Linked DNA regions of Alkaliphilus metalliredigens QYMF. The protein of the gene in region 2 interacts with the protein of the main gene of each other region in a pairwise test. Links are inferred from orthologs where the notes say so. Each region holds a gene or a part of one and is shown on either strand. Other genes may lie near its edges. The genes, in order: topA and AMET_RS11005.

Region 1 (9,154 bases), 440 kb from region 2 along the record:
ATGTAGGGTATTTTCATAAATACTTTTTCTAATAATTTCAATCAGTTTATAATGTTGTCCTGTAGCCAATAAGTTTTCTTCTAAAGTAGTGAGGGTTTGCTTTAAAAGAATTTCAACTTCTCTTCCATTGATAAACACACTGATTAGTTTTGCGCCTTTGCCTATCACTTTTTTTAAATATTTTGAATATAGATTTCTAATTTCTAATTCCAGTTCGTTTTTTTTATCTCCCACTAATATAAAATCCTTGTTTACTATCAATAAATCTTCTGTTTTTTCTAAAAGCTCTATTGCTATTTGTGTTAAATTTTCAATTAAAATACCTACATCTATAGGTTTTATTAAGTACTTTTCTATTTTCAACTCTACTGTTTCTAAAATGGTTTGTGAATCAGATATAGCTGATGTGATAATGAAGGGACATCGAATGCCTTCAGCCCTTAATTTTTCCATCATTTCAATACCACTTATATCCCCCATAATTAAATCAGTTATAATTATATCTGGTTGATATTCAAAAAATTTTTCTATACCCTCTTTTCCATTTTCTGCCGTAATCAGCTTGCCAACACTTTTTTTTAAAATTTTGCTGACTTGGTTACGTGTAATTGGCTCGTCCTCAACATAAAGAACTTTGATATTTCTTAGCAGATTTTCCGTCCCCATACAATTACCTCCTATTTATTTAAAGGAAATCTTACTGTTAGAGCCTGTTCAAAATCCAAAATTTTGAAAGAAAATAAAAATCCACCTGAGCAAAATGGTGAAACGGAAGTGACTAAACCACCAAAAATACCATAAGCCAGGTGCATTTTCATGGATTTACAACTTGAGCTATTACCCTACTACTATAACACACTCGGCTTTGCTGCGGAACTAATAGATTATATCGATCATGTAGACGATACGATGGTTCTTGAGAAAGTGTCTGTACTCTACAAAATGGTGACCGACCTCCCATCGACCCAAGGGTTTGTTTCTGGATGCATTACTATACTATACTCGTCCAGAGATCTCCTCTTTTCGAGAACTAGGAAGGCAATCAAAAGAACCGAAAAATCAAGCATGCTGTAATTTTACAAGAGTCCCCCAACATTGATGAAGTGCCGGTTCACAGTAGTCTGAGTCATTTTAAAATCAAAGTTACTACAGCAATATTTCATAAGATTTTATTTGACCTCATCGCACAAGGCTAAAACCAAAGGACTTTCTGATGCCTATGCTAATCACATCGATTCTAAGCCGATTTGGGCTAACGTAAACGATTATAAGCATAAACGCGCTGCCAATGCCCAGATCAAAGTAAGTGTGCCTGTGAGACAGGCTCTATTAGTATATTTCATTCTGTTCACTAGGTGTATAGTAATACTTACAGTCGAAAAAATCCAAGCTATCGAGAGGCTAATTTTAGTATATACAAGTTCATAAAGGAGGCTGAATATTTATAATTCGATTTCCAATTCGATATACAACTTTATGAAAGGTAAAAAAGTCTAAATGGCTATATTAAGCAATTTAGACTTCTATATATTATCTTTTTAACTATCTTTTTAATCGTCTTAATTCTTCTAGCAAATGATCGTTTAGAATTCGGATATGCGTTCCCTTCATTCCCAAGGATCTTGATTCAATAACACCAGCACTTTCAAACTTCCTTAATGCATTGACTATGACAGAGCGTGTAATTCCTACCCGATCAGCAATTTTACTGGCAACAAGCAATCCTTCCATACCATCAAGTTCATTAAAGATGTGCTCTACTGCTTCTAATTCCGAGTAAGATAAAGTTCCAACAGCCATCTGTACAACAGCTTTTTTTCTTGCTTCTTCTTCTATTAGTTCAGTTTTAGCTCTCAAAATTTCTAAACCAACTACGGTTGAACTGTACTCTACCATTACTAAATCTTCATCAGTAAATTCCTTTTCAAACCTCGCTAAAACAATTGTCCCTAATCGATTACCACTCCCGCTTATCGGTACGATTGTTACCAATTTATCATAACTTTCTATATCGTATTTAAAAAATTTCAGAAGTTCATCCTGGGTAATATTAAACTCAGTCTCGGTAACCTTTAACAATTGTTCATTATATTCCTCTGGAAATCTCTTTTCACCAGTACGCTCATCTACTACAATGGGACAGTCAGTAGCATCAGTCAAACTGACTCCTAACACCTTTCCCCTAGCACTTGCTACATATACATTAGCATCTAATACTTCACTTAAAATTCTACATAATTCATTGAATGAAACAGCATGATCCCCCGACTGTTGTAAAATTCGATTAATCCTTCTGGTTTTTTCCAGTAATTCACTTGCCATTTTGTTTCCTCCTTTATTCTTTTGTAATATCTAGGATCCCATAATTTATTCATTGGTAAAAAACATTTTTGTAATTATGTTCATAGCTTTTTCAAAATGTTCTGTAGGTATGCGTTGCTTGTATTTATATGTTAGCTTTTCATTACAAATCTGTCCCCATTACATCTTTATGATTAGAGAATCCTTAGGATCTTAGTAAATGTAGGGCACTATAATGAAAGTAACCCTTGCATCTATATTCCATTGTTTACTAATAAACACAAAATCAATCTTACCACATATAAATTTACCATTCAATCTATTTTTAGTTAAAAAATTAATTTATTACTTTTCATTTTCATCCTCTATGAGTCTTTCGTATTTACATTCGCTGTTGGTACACGTAATTTTTTCACTTTTTTTTGTTTTTTTATGAGCCAATATTTCATTACATTGTGGGCATTTTTCATTAATTGGTTTAGCCCAAGATACAAATCGACAGCTTGGAAAACCACTACATCCATAAAAAAGTCTTCCTTTTTTAGATTTTCTTTCTACAATCTCTCCATCTTCACACTTTGGACATTTCACATCTATTTTATGAACAATTGGTTTTGTGAAAGTACAGTCTGGATAACTAGAACAGGCTAGGAACTTACCATAGCGGCCATGCTTGATTACCATCGGGGCGTCACATTGGTCACATATTTCATCACTTTCCTCAACTAAGTGAATTTCTTCAATATGTTCTTCTGCAACCTTTAACATCTCTTCAAATGATGGATAAAAATCTTCAATTAATGATTTCCAACCTTTTTTTCCCTCTTCTATTTCATCAAGCTGATTCTCAAGTTCTGCACTGAAATGTACATCTATAATTTGTGAAAAGAAGTCCTCTAAAATCCCCGTCACCAAAATGCCTAGCTCAGTAGGTAGTAAGTTCCTTCCCTCTCGTTCTACATATCCCCTTGATAAGATTGTGGCAATTGTAGGAGAATATGTACTAGGCCTACCAATTCCCTGTTCTTCCATTGCTCTTACTAGAGATGCTTCCGTATATCTCGGTGGTGGCTGGGTAAAGTGCTGTTTAGGATCGATTTCAACGATTGAAGTCAGCTCATCCTTGTTTAATACAGGCAAATCAGTATCCTCAGAACGACTGGCAAGAGAATAAACCTTCAGAAACCCTTCAAATCTTAATCTTGACCCATTTGCTTTAAAGGTGACTCCTTCTACATCTAATGTAATTGATAATGTATCAAAGAGCGCCGGTTCCATTCGACTGGCAACGAATCGTTCCCATATTAACTTATAGAGCTTATATTGGTCTTTCTTAAGATAAGGTTTCATCACATCAGGAGATCGAGTTACATCAGTAGGTCTAATGGCCTCATGTGCATCCTGAACTGACTTCTTTCCTTTCTTAACGATTGTACTTTTTTGAAGATAGTGCTCACCAATTTTTTCTGTTATGTATTGAGCTACATGCTGAGATGCTTCTTCAGAAATCCGAGTGGAATCAGTACGAATGTAAGTCACTAAACCAACTGAGCCCTCTTTCCCTAGCTCAATTCCTTCATATAATTGTTGTGCCAGTGACATGGTCTTTTTAGTAGAATATCCTAATTTATTCGATGCCTCTTGCTGTAATGTACTTGTTGTGAAAGGGAGACTGGGATTTCTTTTCTTTTCTCCTTGCTTCACTTCTGTAATCATTAATTGCTTGTCTTTAATTTTATTAATTATTATGTTTATTTCATCTTCTGACTTAATGTCCTTATTCCCTAAATGATCACTTTGAAACTTTACTTCAAACTTTTCTTTTTGCATGTTTTGGACCTGTAAAATTAAAGACCAATATTCTTCAGGTTGAAATGCATTAATCTCTACTTCTCTGTCTTTAATCATTTTAGTCGCTACGGATTGAACACGTCCTGCACTGAGTCCTCTTCTAATTTTTTGCCAAAGAAGAGGACTGATTTTGTACCCTACCAAACGATCTAATACCCTTCGAGCCTGTTGTGCATCTACTAAATCATGATTGATCTTTCTTGGCGTTTTAATTGCACTTTTAATGGCATTTTTTGTAATTTCATTAAATTCGATTCTACATGCTTCATTTTTGTCTATATTCAATGCATTGGCCAAGTGCCAAGAAATCGCCTCACCTTCTCTGTCAGGGTCAGTCGCGAGATAAATTCTTTTTGCTTTTTTTGCTTCCGTTCTAATTTCTTTTAATACAGGTCCCTTACCTCTTATGGTAATATATTGAGGTTCATAGTCTTTATCTATGTCAACACCTAGCTTACTTTTAGGCAAATCAATTACATGACCAACTGATGCCTTCACAATATAATTTCTTTTCCCTAAAAATTTTTCAATGGTTTTTGCTTTAGCTGGTGACTCAACAATTACTAAGGATTTTGCCATTTCGATCACCTCCACTGTCCTACAACACTAACTCAGTTTGCTAGACAAAATCAATTCTTAAAGTATATCAATTTATTTGCTAACTGTAAATGTATTTCCAGATAATTGAGTAATGAATCCCTTTATTTCTAGAATTGTTAGTAACGCACTTAGTTCTGATATATGTATACCCGTACGATTGATCACTGCATCAATAGATACTGGATTTTCCTCAATCACCTTATATACAAGTATCTCCTTCTCACTAAGATCACGTTCAAGCTGCTCTGCGGTTTGAGGACTTTCCAACCGATATATCTTTTCTAAATCTTCAATAATATTAGATATCTCTAATAATGGTTTAGCTCCTTGCTGTATCAGGTTATTTGGCCCGTAGCTTTGCCCACTATTAATATTTCCAGGTACAGCGTAAATCTCTTTACCTTGGTCTATGCCGCACTCTACAGTAATCATAGCGCCACTTCTTTTCCCTGCTTCTATAATCACAACTCCGTCGGACAAAGCACTTATAATTCTATTTCTCATAGGGAAATGATGCTTCAGTGGTGGCGTGCCTGGTGCATATTCAGAAAGGATGCATCCATCACTTTCAATAATTTTATTGAAAAGCATTTGATTTGAGGCGGGATAGCATTGTTCTAATCCACATCCTAAAACTGCTATGGTGTACCCTTCCTTTTGCAAAGCACCTTGATGACTTGCTGTATCAACCCCTAAAGCCAGTCCACTGATGACACCAATATGATAAGCGGCTAACTCTTGAGCAAACTTTTGGGCTACCCACTTGCCATAGGGTGTTGCCTTTCGTGCGCCTACGATTGCAATACCTGGCTTTGCCATATTAAGTTTTCCTCTTTGATACAATACGAACGGTGGTCGATAAATATGTCTTAGCTTTTCAGGATAATTTGTATCTAGTTCAGTGATGACATGAATATGACTTCTTTCAATTTCCCGAATGGCTTTTTCATAGAACTCTATATTCCTATTTTTCATCATTCGCGAAGCAATTATGCTATGATTATGTAGACAATGAAAGATATGCTTAGATTCTGCAGTCCAGATTTCTTCAATTGATCCAAAATAATTTTTCATGAAAGACAAAACTTGATGGTCTACTCCGCCGATGTGACTTAACCAAATCAATATATCTTTTTTAGAAAGATTCATATTCTTACCTCCGGGAAAAGTGGTTTAAGTTTCGATATTGTAGGGCTTCAGCCAAATGATTTTTAGAAATAATTTCACTTTTGTCTAAGTCAGCAATGGTACGAGAAACTTTAATCACTCTGTTATGACTCCTAACACTAAGTTTCATTTTATCAAAAGCCATCTTCAATAATTCTTCGGCTTCCTTTTCTAGTACACAATACTTGTTTATCCCTATTGTATTCAATTGTGCATTAAATAAAACCTTTTCTTGTTTATATCGGTGCTGCTGTAGTTCCCTTGCTATTTGAACTCTTTTGCCAACGCACTTTGAGCTTTCCTCACTCTTATCATTATCTTTTAAATCCCCATAGGACACTGCTCTCACTTCAATCATTAAATCTATACGATCAAGTAAAGGACCTGAAATTTTATTTAGATACCGATTAATCTGATGAGCTCCACAAGTACAACTCTGCTGTCCTTCAGAACCATAATATCCACACGGGCATGGGTTCATGGCAACAACTAGCATGAAATCAGCCGGATAAGTGCAACTACTATGGGCTCTAGAAATCGAGATTACACGATCCTCTAAGGGTTGACGTAGCACCTCTAAAGCTCCTTTACTAAATTCGGGTAATTCGTCCAAAAACAGTACGCCATAATGACATAGAGAGACCTCCCCAGGTTTAGGTATTCGTCCTCCACCGGTCAGCGCAGTTACTGAGATCGTATGATGAGGACTTCTAAAAGGTCTACGGTTAACCAAACCTTTTTCAGAATCAAGGATCCCTGCGACACTATGTATTTTTGTGACTTCAAGCGCCTCTTCAAATGTCATTTGGGGCATAATTGAAGATAAACTTCTGGCAGCCATTGTTTTTCCAGCACCCGGTGGTCCCACCATCAGTAAATTATGCCCCCCTGCTGCGGCTATTTCTAAGGCACGTTTTAAATTATCCTGTCCCTTTAAGTATCTTATATCATGGTCGTATTGAGTGAATTTTTCATTTTCAAAGTGATGGCCAGTGACCGGTACGACTGTTTCTTCATTATTCAACCACTGAATCACTTCTTGTAAATGTGACACACCATATATCTCCATTTCTTCTACTAGTCGCGCTTCTTTGACATTTTCCTTTGGAAGGATTATCTTTCTATATCCCTTGTTAAACATCCCCAATAGCATGGGTAACACACCATTAACTTTATTCACTTTACCATCAAGGGAAAGCTCTCCAAGTACACAAAAATCAAAGATCATATCCATTTTTATTTGTTCTGAGGCCGCTAGTATACCTAAGGCGATCGGTAGATCAAAATGAGTTCCTTCCTTTTTAGTATCTGCAGGAGCAAGATTAATCGTTATTCGCTTCATTGGAAATGATGCGCCACTGTTTTTAATGGCAGCTCTCACCCTTTCCTTAGACTCTCGAATAGCCATATCTCCTAATCCCACGATGTTGATTGCCGGCAATCCATTGCTAATATCCACCTCTGCCTCAATTTCAGAGACATGTAACCCATAAACACCGCATGTTTTTATCTTTGCTAACATGTGTTCACTTCCCATCTATCACCATTAAGAATTCAAATACTCTATTCGATACAGAACATATTTTCCCTTTATTTTTTTGTAATTTTTTGTTTATTTAGAATTTTTAACGACTTAATAAATGAACCCTCTAGTAACTTATTTCTATTATATTTAGTGCCGTGAACAGCTCAATGAAGCTCAGATTTTGAAAAAATTATTTTTATCTATTCATAATTAAGGCTTGTTTGACATAAATATGAAATTATGATAAAATCTTATATTAATAACCGTAAAACCTCCCAGAATTTCAATACTTTCCTTTCTACCCACATCTTTTTATACCTATTATAATATATCTGTGATTGTTTATCTTTTTATATCATACGTTTGGGAAAAGTTTTTATAATTTAGGAGATCTCGCCTAAGTGTGCTTTGCCGATACAAAAAATCTAGTAAAATTTTCTGTATTAATTTAATGTGACTTTGCAATTTTTTTTGTAAATACTAGTACTACTAACTAAGTTTATAAACAGGACAATCACTTCCTCGATTATCCAAACTTTTTTTTATAGTATTATTGCTTTTAACTAAATAACAAGGAGGAGATCATGTGAATCATACCGATACAACAAACAGTCGTCAAATTTCAATCGATCGAGCTAAGCATCTAAAATTAACCATACAGGATTACTTAGAGATAAAAGACCTCATTCCCAAAGGATTATCTCGTCAAGTGGAAATCGAAGCGAAAAAGCAAAAAATCCTATCCCATTTTGGTGCTACTGAAGATAATTGGAATGATTGGCAATGGCAATTAAGCAATCGAATATCTGATGTTGATACCTTAACAAAAATAATTAAGTTAGATGATAAAGAAATTGAAGATATAAAAAAAGTAGGACAAGAATTTAGATGGTCAGTATCACCTTATTACACCACTCTAATTGATGACAATAATAAGTATTGTCCAATTAAACTTATGGCTATACCCCATGGCTACGAAATTGCCAATACCAAAGGAGATACAGATCCAATGGCAGAAGAGTTCACGAATCCTGCTGGATCAATTACACGCCGCTATCCCGATCGATTAATTATTAATGTAACCAATGAATGTGCAATGTACTGTAGACATTGTCAACGAAGAAGAAACATAGGAACTAATGATCTCCATACATCCCGAGAGGTTTTACAAGAATCGATTGATTATATTCGTGATAATCCTGAAATCCGGGATGTATTAATTACTGGTGGCGACGCATTGACCCTTTCTAATAGTATGCTTGATTGGTTATTGGGAGAATTACATGCAATTCCATCCGTAGACTATATTAGATTGGGCTCTCGTACATTGGTCACTATGCCCCAAAGAATCACAGATAAGTTGATCAATATTCTTAAAAAGTACCCACCTATTTTTATTAATACCCACTTTAATCACCCCATGGAGATTACAGAAGAGTCCAAGGCAGCATGTGATAGATTATCCAATGCGGGCATTCCATTAGGTAACCAAGCAGTTCTCCTTAATGGCATTAATAATAATAAGTTTGTCATGAGATTACTTAATCACGAACTATTAAAATGTCGTGTTCGTCCTTACTATATATTCCATGCGAAACATGTTATTGGCACTAGTCATTTTAACACGTCTGTTGATGATGGCATCGAAATCATGGAGTACTTAAGAGGCTACACATCTGGTATGGCAATTCCAACCTATATCATTAATGC
Region 2 (7,561 bases):
ATCATCCATCAACACAAAAACACCCTCCCATATGAATATTTAATAATAAACATTCACATAAGAAGGTGTTCAACTAGTACACCCATAATTCAAGTAAGTAATCAGTATTATATACCATTACCCAATTGAAATCTGGATGTACATCATTACTCAACAAGCTACCTTAACACTCCGAAACGTTCAAATTCCAGTTACGACACCTATACACTCCAATTATGATGGACTTCTTGCACATCATCATTGTCCTCAAGCATATCAATGAGTCTATTCATCTTTTTAATGTCTTCTTCAGGTAGTTCTGCTTCCACTTGGGGAAGATAGATGATGTCTGCACTGAAGAATTTGTGACCTTCTTGTCGTAAATTATCCTTTACTATGGTAAAATCTTCAGGTGTTGTGATGATTGCATAGGCCTCTTCATCCACTATAAAATCTTCTGCTCCTGCATCAAGGGCACCCATCATTAAGGTTTCTTCATCAATTGTGTCTTCTTTTTCGATTACGATTTGACCCTTTCGATCAAATGAAAAGGCTACACAACCAGAAGTCCCTAGGTTCCCTCCATTCTTATCAAAAGCATGTCTTACATCTCCAGCGGTTCTGTTTCTGTTATCCGTCAATACTTCAACAATCACTGCAACCCCACTTGGTCCATAGCCTTCATAGATGATTTGCTCGTATTGATTTCCACCAGCTTCACCAGTTCCTTTTTTTATCGCTCTATCGATATTGTCATTAGGCATATTTTGAGCTCTGGCTTTATCCATGGCATTTTTTAAAGCCGCATTGTATTCAGGGTCTCCGCCACTCTCCCGAGCTGCAACTGAGATTAACCTTGCCAACTTTGTATATATTTTAGCTTTTTTTGCATCTTGTTTGCCTTTTCTTTGAATAATATTACCGATTCGTCCCACAAAATCCTCTCCTGTCTTTAAGTAAATGACACTAATCAACACATAAATTTTAGCATATTACCTATTACGATGCAATTCATTTCGAGGACGCAATACAATGATCCTAGCGAACTAGCGAATTAATTCTCATCTTACAATTAAATGTTCGGTAGAGGAGGCATCACTCTTTTATGATGGGAAATGCCATGAAGCCTTTCAATAATTTCTTTATCCTTTTGAGGTACTTCTTTTCCCTCTAAGAAATCATCAATCATCTCATAGGTTGTTCCCATTTCTTTTTCATCAGTTTGCCCTTCCCAAAGCCCCGCTGATGGTTCACGGTTCAGCACAGACTGGGGTACCCCTAGGTATTCTCCCCACTGATATACTTCTCTTTTTGTCAAACCAGCAATGGGTAGTATATCAACGCCACCATCTCCATACTTAGTAAAATATCCTGTATGTAATTCCGCTGCATTGTCGGTACCAACGACAAGAGAGTTGACATTATTTGCTATGGTATACAATGTACTCATCCGTAAGCGGGCACGAAGGTTGGCATCAGATATCCTAAGTTTATTTTCATCATATAATTCTAGCTTTTGCAAAGCGTTGATTGCTTTACTGAGTACATTTTCATGCTCATTATCTAAGTTAACAGTTGTATGCTTAATACCACAGGCAATTGCTACTGCTAATCCATCATCAATGTCGTCCTGATGACTCCTAATGGGTAAAATAACACCTAATGATTGATTAGGAAATGCCCGATAAATTAAGTTCGCAACAACAGCTGAATCGATTCCTCCTGAAATGCCAACTACCAGTCCCGTTGTACCTGATTCTTCAACCTGTTCTCTTAACCATGCAACTACCCTTTCAACTTTCATTGCTATTTCCATGATAAAATCCACTCCTTTATTTTTCATTCATTATAGCACATTTCCACTTATTTACTGCAAATTTCCTTAAATAAAATGTTTAAAGAAAGTTATATTTCCTTATTCAACTGTTTCAACTCTAAAGAGAGCCTTAAATTGATTTAAGACTCTCTTTGATCCAAACTTTATTTAAGTTAATTTTAATGTCTAATTGGTATTATTCTTGGTCAAAGTCAAACAGAGCAGTCGTTAAGTATCTTTCACCTGATGAAGGAATCATCACAACGACACGCTTCCCTTTTCCTAGTTCTTTAGCTACTTGCAAAGCTGCCACAACCGCAGCTCCTGAAGAAATACCTACTAAAATCCCCTCAATTGCTGCTACTTTTCTAGCCATAACCAAAGAATCGTCGTCTTTCACTTGAATTACTTGGTCAATCACATTTACATTTAAGTTTTTTGGAATGAATCCCGCTCCAATTCCTTGGATTTTGTGAGGCCCCGGCTGCCCACCTGATATTACAGGCGATTTTTCAGGCTCTACAGCAATGATTTTGATGTTAGGATTTTTTTGCTTTAGAAACCCTCCCACCCCAGTGATGGTTCCACCTGTGCCTACGCCAGCCACAAATGCATCAATTTCACCATCAGTTTGTTCCCATACTTCCTTAGCCGTCGTGTCTTGATGAACTTGAGGATTGGCAGGATTTTCAAATTGTTGTGGCATGTAATAGGTAGGATTTTTTTCAAGTAGCTCTTTAGCTTTTTCAATTGTACCCTTCATTCCTAATGCTCCCGATGTCAATACCAGTTCAGCGCCAAATGCTTTCAACAGCTTTCGCCTTTCCATGCTCATTGTATCAGGCATAACAAGAATGACTGAATACCCTTTTGCCGCACCAATCATAGCTAGGCCAATCCCAGTGTTTCCACTTGTTGGCTCAACAATAGTGGCCCCTGGCTTCAATAGACCCTTTTCCTCTGCATCTTCAATCATACTTAAGGCAATACGATCCTTCACACTGCTGCCTGGATTAAAGAACTCAAGCTTTAGATAGACTTCCGCCATGTCTTCTTCTACCAATCGATTCAGTTTTACTAAGGGGGTATCTCCAATTAAATCATAAATATAGTTTACTTTTTTCACACTTCTCACTCCATTCCATAGTATTTCGGTATGCTTTTATGTATATAATGCAATTATACGTTCTCTTGCTTTACCTGTCAAGAAAGACAGCGAATAGATTTTACTAATATGGTTAAGTTAAGGGTAGTTCATCTTATTTATCGCCTATACTAGAATTTGTTATACAGAGGTGTACATATGAAAAAAAAACAGATTCATTGGTTTAAGATGATGCTGGTTGGATTGACAGCAGGCATTATCAATGGCCTATTCGGTGCTGGGGGTGGCACAATTATCGTCCCTGCCCTGACCTTTATTTTCTGTGTTAAACAACATCAGGCCCATGCAACAGCTATTTCTATTATTCTTCCATTTGCTATGGTCAGTAGTTTCATATATTATCGTCATGGCTTTGCTGAACCCACCATCACTTTTCAAATCACATCTGGAGCCGTAATTGGTAGTTATATTGGTTCTAAGTTGCTTACTCGGTTTTCTGCTAGCTATCTACGGAAAACATTTGGTGTTTTTATGATTCTAGCTTCTATAAGGATGATATTTTCATGATTCTATTTTTATTAGGTCTATTAACAGGAGCCGTAGGGGGCATGGGAATTGGAGGAGGCACGATTCTAATTCCAGGCCTGATTTTTTTGACGGAATTAAAGCAACAGAGTATTCAAGGTGTTAATTTATTAATGTTTATTCCTGTGGCTGTTATTGCCGTGTTCATACATTATAGAAATGGCAATGTTCTTTTAAATTTTACGATTCCTTTGGTATCCTTTGGCATATTCGGTACAATCATCGGTTCAAAAATAGCCCTAGTGCTTCCATCGGATACCTTAAGAAAACTATTTGGAATCTTTTTATTAATAATGGGAGTTTACGAATTTCTGTATAAAGGAAAGCAAAAATCAGGGGAAAGCTAAGTCCTGCTTTTTTCGAGTTTACCCTAGAGCCACTAACACACAATCATAATAAACAATGTTCAGTCCAGCTTCTTCAGCATGGGCAATGGTTTCCTCATCGAATGTGCCCGGCTGGAACCATACATATTGTATACCAAGAGCCTTCACCTCTTCTAAAACCCCCTTGGCCACCTTAGGATTAACCACGATGTTCACGCATTCTGGTTTTTCAGGGAGATCCTTCAAACTGTTGTAGATTATATCTCCCTCTACAGAATCATATTTCGGGTTAACTGCGTATACATGGTATCCATGATTTTTAAGTTTTTGATAAATCTTATAACCAAACTTCTCCTCATCTGGTGTGACTCCAACAACAGCCCATGTTTTTAGTTTTAACATTTCTTCTTTATTCTTTTCAACTTGATCCATAGGTATTGACCTCCTTTTTTACTTTCCTAATACTTATACCCTTTTTTTCACATTCTATTCTATTATAATTTCTCCATCTATCTCAGTTAAGTATCCTTTTTCAACTATATTCAATTCACATCGACTACTTGTCCACTCAACGATCTGTTTTTTAAAATCGCTGACATCTTCTAATTTGACATATACAATAAAGTGTACAGCTTCATCATATTTGGTTTCTTTAATCGTGTATCCATGTTGTAAAATTTCATTTTGCACTTTGCCTAACTGGGTATAATCAACGGTTACAGACATGGTTTCATACATTTTTTTTAAAATGATTTTTCCTGCATCTAGGGCCACCCTAACACCTTTTGTATAGGCTCTTACTAATCCACCGGTTCCTAGCTTGATTCCACCAAAGTACCTTGTCACAACAACGACCACATTTCGTAAGTCTTCCTTCTTTAGTACTTCTAATATAGGCACCCCTGCCGTTCCAGAGGGTTCTCCATCATCGCTATATCGCTGTACTTCATTTCTTTCCCCCACAATATATACGGGAACATTATGCGTTGCATTTCGATGCTTTTTCTTGATCTCTTCAATAAATGCCACTGCCTCTTCTTCATTACTAATTGGAGCTGCATAACCAATAAACCTTGATTTATCAATCACAATCTCCTGCACCCCAGACTTCAATAATGTACGATATTGGTTGATCATATATACCCTTCCTTCTTAAGTAAAATTCATTATAAATGGAAAAGAAGCAGCTCTCACTGCTTCCTTTGTCTTCTTATACCGCTAATGTTTCTTTCATAAATTCTTTGTACTTTTTGTAGGAAAGACTCACCAGGGATTTTTCTTGACTGTAAGTAATCATATCAAGGGCTTGATCTATGGGATAAAGGCCTCCCTCTTTAAAACCTAAATCATTGTTAACTTTAAACTGTTTTGATTTAGCTCGCATTATATACCATATAATCTGATTGCACACCGGTTGTTTCCTTGTAACAGAATAAAATTCGTAACTCGTTCCTCCTGCCGTGGAAAGAATTTCAGCCTCAACTCCAGCTTCCATCTTTACACGATCAATCGCCACATTTGTGGGGAGGTCCGCGTTACGAATTACACCTTTTGGTAATACCCATTCGTTTTTTTCATTTTTTAAGATAAACACCTGATTTGCATAAAACACCACGCCACCAGCACAGTTTCTAAACAGCATTGGACGAATCCTCCTTCCTTTTAACTTATCTTAATGATACAACATTTACTATTATTTTACAACATCTATTCTGAAGATTTCCACAAATCACATAACGCTTCTTTCATTCCCTTTTTATATCATTATTGCTAAATATGTATTTTTTATTCCTATTATTCATAAATAAATTGTCTTTCTTTTTGAAAAACTAAAAACGAAACTAGATTATTAACGTAAGTAGGTGAAAAATGTGTATGTTGTCTATCACTGTGTAGGTGGGGCACACTCTTCAGTCACTGCATCTGCAATCCATTTAAACAAACTGCCAATCAATCACAGACCCAGTCTTGAGGATCTTTTGAACATTCCTTATTACGATACATTAACGATAAAAGATCGTGGAAAAATCATTTACCGTGGCACTGATGAAGATGGTCATAGAATCCATACACTAGGCAGACAGTTTGTTCCTCATCTTGTGGTTCCTATTATACAAGAAACCTGGTCCTTACTTGAAGGGACTGATGCTAACCTAGTCATGGTCAGCACCATGCCCACGGTCAACTTTTTAATGCGTGTTGGTGGATTTAGTTCTCGTAGAATGAATTGGGTCAGCTTTGGCAGACCTATTGTGGCCCGTGGCACGCTACAAACTTACTTTAATCTCACGGAAATCGTTAAAGAAACAAAAAAGAGGCTTTCTTTTATTTAGCCTCTTTTTAATCTTTCCTGAATTTCTTTGATTGTATTATCATATGCACGTTGGACGTATTCAGTCTCATTTGGATTTTTAAGTAGTGCCTTTAGTCTTGTTACGGTCTTTTCATTTCCGATCCTTGCAAGGGATTTAGCAGCGTATTGTCTTACCTGTGGTTTACCATCCTGCAGCGCTCTATGTAAAACATCTAAACTACTTCGATCTTGAATTTTTCCAAGAGCTGAGCAAACCATGCGCCTGACGCCTCCATGCTTGTGATTGCTCTCTTGATGGATGGCGGGAAGCAGTCTTTTGTCTTTTAGTTGCCCCGCTAGCCACAGGGCTATCATGAGATCTTCTGCATTTTCAATGGTGGGGATCCTTATAACCATATACTTCATAAGCTCTTCTTTAACCAGCCCATCACTCTGAAGTAAAAAGTTTAATCGTTCTTCTTTTGTACTGGCTAAGAGCACCATGAACACTTGACTAAAGTCTTGTGTTTTTTTAGATTGTTTCATCTTTACTTTGGATTCAATAATCTGCTGGTCTACCTCTTCCTTTGATAAGTTTCGTATTTGACTAATTAAAGAAACACTCTTTCCTTCTAAGAATAGCAAATAAGAAATAAAATGATCATCATATTCCTTCACATTGCCCCAGTTGATCGTTATAGACAACCCATTCTCCATTTCGATATTCCCCCCACATTCACCCATTATACTTCGTAGGATTGATACTTCTGGTAATACATATCCTCTATTTTAATATGTATTAGGACACCCTCTTCTACATATTCCGTAGACAGAACCGTCCCCTCTTGATGGATCTGGGATACCACACTTCCATCTGCAAAGGGAATGAGAAGCTTACATTCAATTACCTTTACACCAATTTCTTGACGAATGCTTTCAATTAATTTATCAAGGTTGATTTTATTCAAGGCAGAAATATGAAGCGTGTTATCATCTTTAGGCAAAACACTGGCATCTGAAACTTTGTCTATCTTATTATAGACATCAATGATTTTTTTGCTTTGGACTCCCAAATCGTGCAAAACACCTAGGGTTGTCTTTCTTTGCATTTCAAAATTATCATTGGAGGCATCAATTACGTGTAAAAGCAAGTCTGCATACTGTACTTCCTCCAATGTTGCTTTGAAAGCATTCACTAAATCATGGGGAAGCTTACTGACAAACCCCACAGTGTCAGTTAATATAAATGTCAGCTTTTCATTAAATACTAATTTGCGCAAAGAAACATCCAATGTGGCAAAGAGCATGTCCTTAACAAAAACCTCTCTATCCTCCTGATACGTTTCACTCATCTGCAGCAGCCGATTCATCAAAGTTGATTTTCCTGCATTGGTATACCCTACCACTGCAACAATGGGAATCTCTGATTTTTTACGCTGGGCTCTTTGTACTTCTCT

What was found.
Region 1: the proteins of AMET_RS11005 (region 2) and topA interact in binary tests that used the Escherichia coli proteins (3 or more experiments, as listed by UniProt). The link is inferred for Alkaliphilus metalliredigens QYMF from one-to-one orthologs.

The regions. Positions count from the first base shown.
Region 1 is NC_009633.1:2,747,736-2,756,889, forward strand. The notes cover bases 2,190-5,135. They hold topA (type I DNA topoisomerase), read right to left. Parts: upstream 4,732-5,135; coding sequence 2,647-4,731; downstream 2,190-2,646. Other genes in these bases: codY (GTP-sensing pleiotropic transcriptional regulator CodY), read right to left, coding at 2,190-2,322; dprA (DNA-processing protein DprA), read right to left, coding at 4,804-5,135. Outside these bases: AMET_RS13490 (response regulator), read right to left, coding at 1-666; more of codY, read right to left, coding at 1,543-2,189; more of dprA, read right to left, coding at 5,136-5,901; AMET_RS13515 (YifB family Mg chelatase-like AAA ATPase), read right to left, coding at 5,906-7,441; eam (glutamate 2,3-aminomutase), read left to right, coding at 8,031-9,154. UniProt on the Escherichia coli protein: Releases the supercoiling and torsional tension of DNA, which is introduced during the DNA replication and transcription, by transiently cleaving and rejoining one strand of the DNA duplex.
Region 2 is NC_009633.1:2,305,432-2,312,992, reverse strand. What follows is about bases 3,124-5,830. They hold AMET_RS11005 (YigZ family protein), read right to left. Parts: upstream 4,949-5,830; coding sequence 4,298-4,948; downstream 3,124-4,297. Other genes in these bases: AMET_RS10995 (DUF3189 family protein), read left to right, coding at 5,674-5,830; AMET_RS11000 (NUDIX domain-containing protein), read right to left, coding at 5,022-5,453; AMET_RS11010 (CoA-binding protein), read right to left, coding at 3,851-4,243; AMET_RS11015 (sulfite exporter TauE/SafE family protein), read left to right, coding at 3,464-3,832; AMET_RS11020 (sulfite exporter TauE/SafE family protein), read left to right, coding at 3,124-3,467. Outside these bases: AMET_RS11035 (YebC/PmpR family DNA-binding transcriptional regulator), read right to left, coding at 201-914; nadE (NAD(+) synthase), read right to left, coding at 1,052-1,795; cysK (cysteine synthase A), read right to left, coding at 1,992-2,921; more of AMET_RS11020, read left to right, coding at 3,099-3,123; more of AMET_RS10995, read left to right, coding at 5,831-6,144; AMET_RS10990 (HEAT repeat domain-containing protein), read right to left, coding at 6,141-6,821; GTPase HflX, read right to left, coding at 6,848-7,561.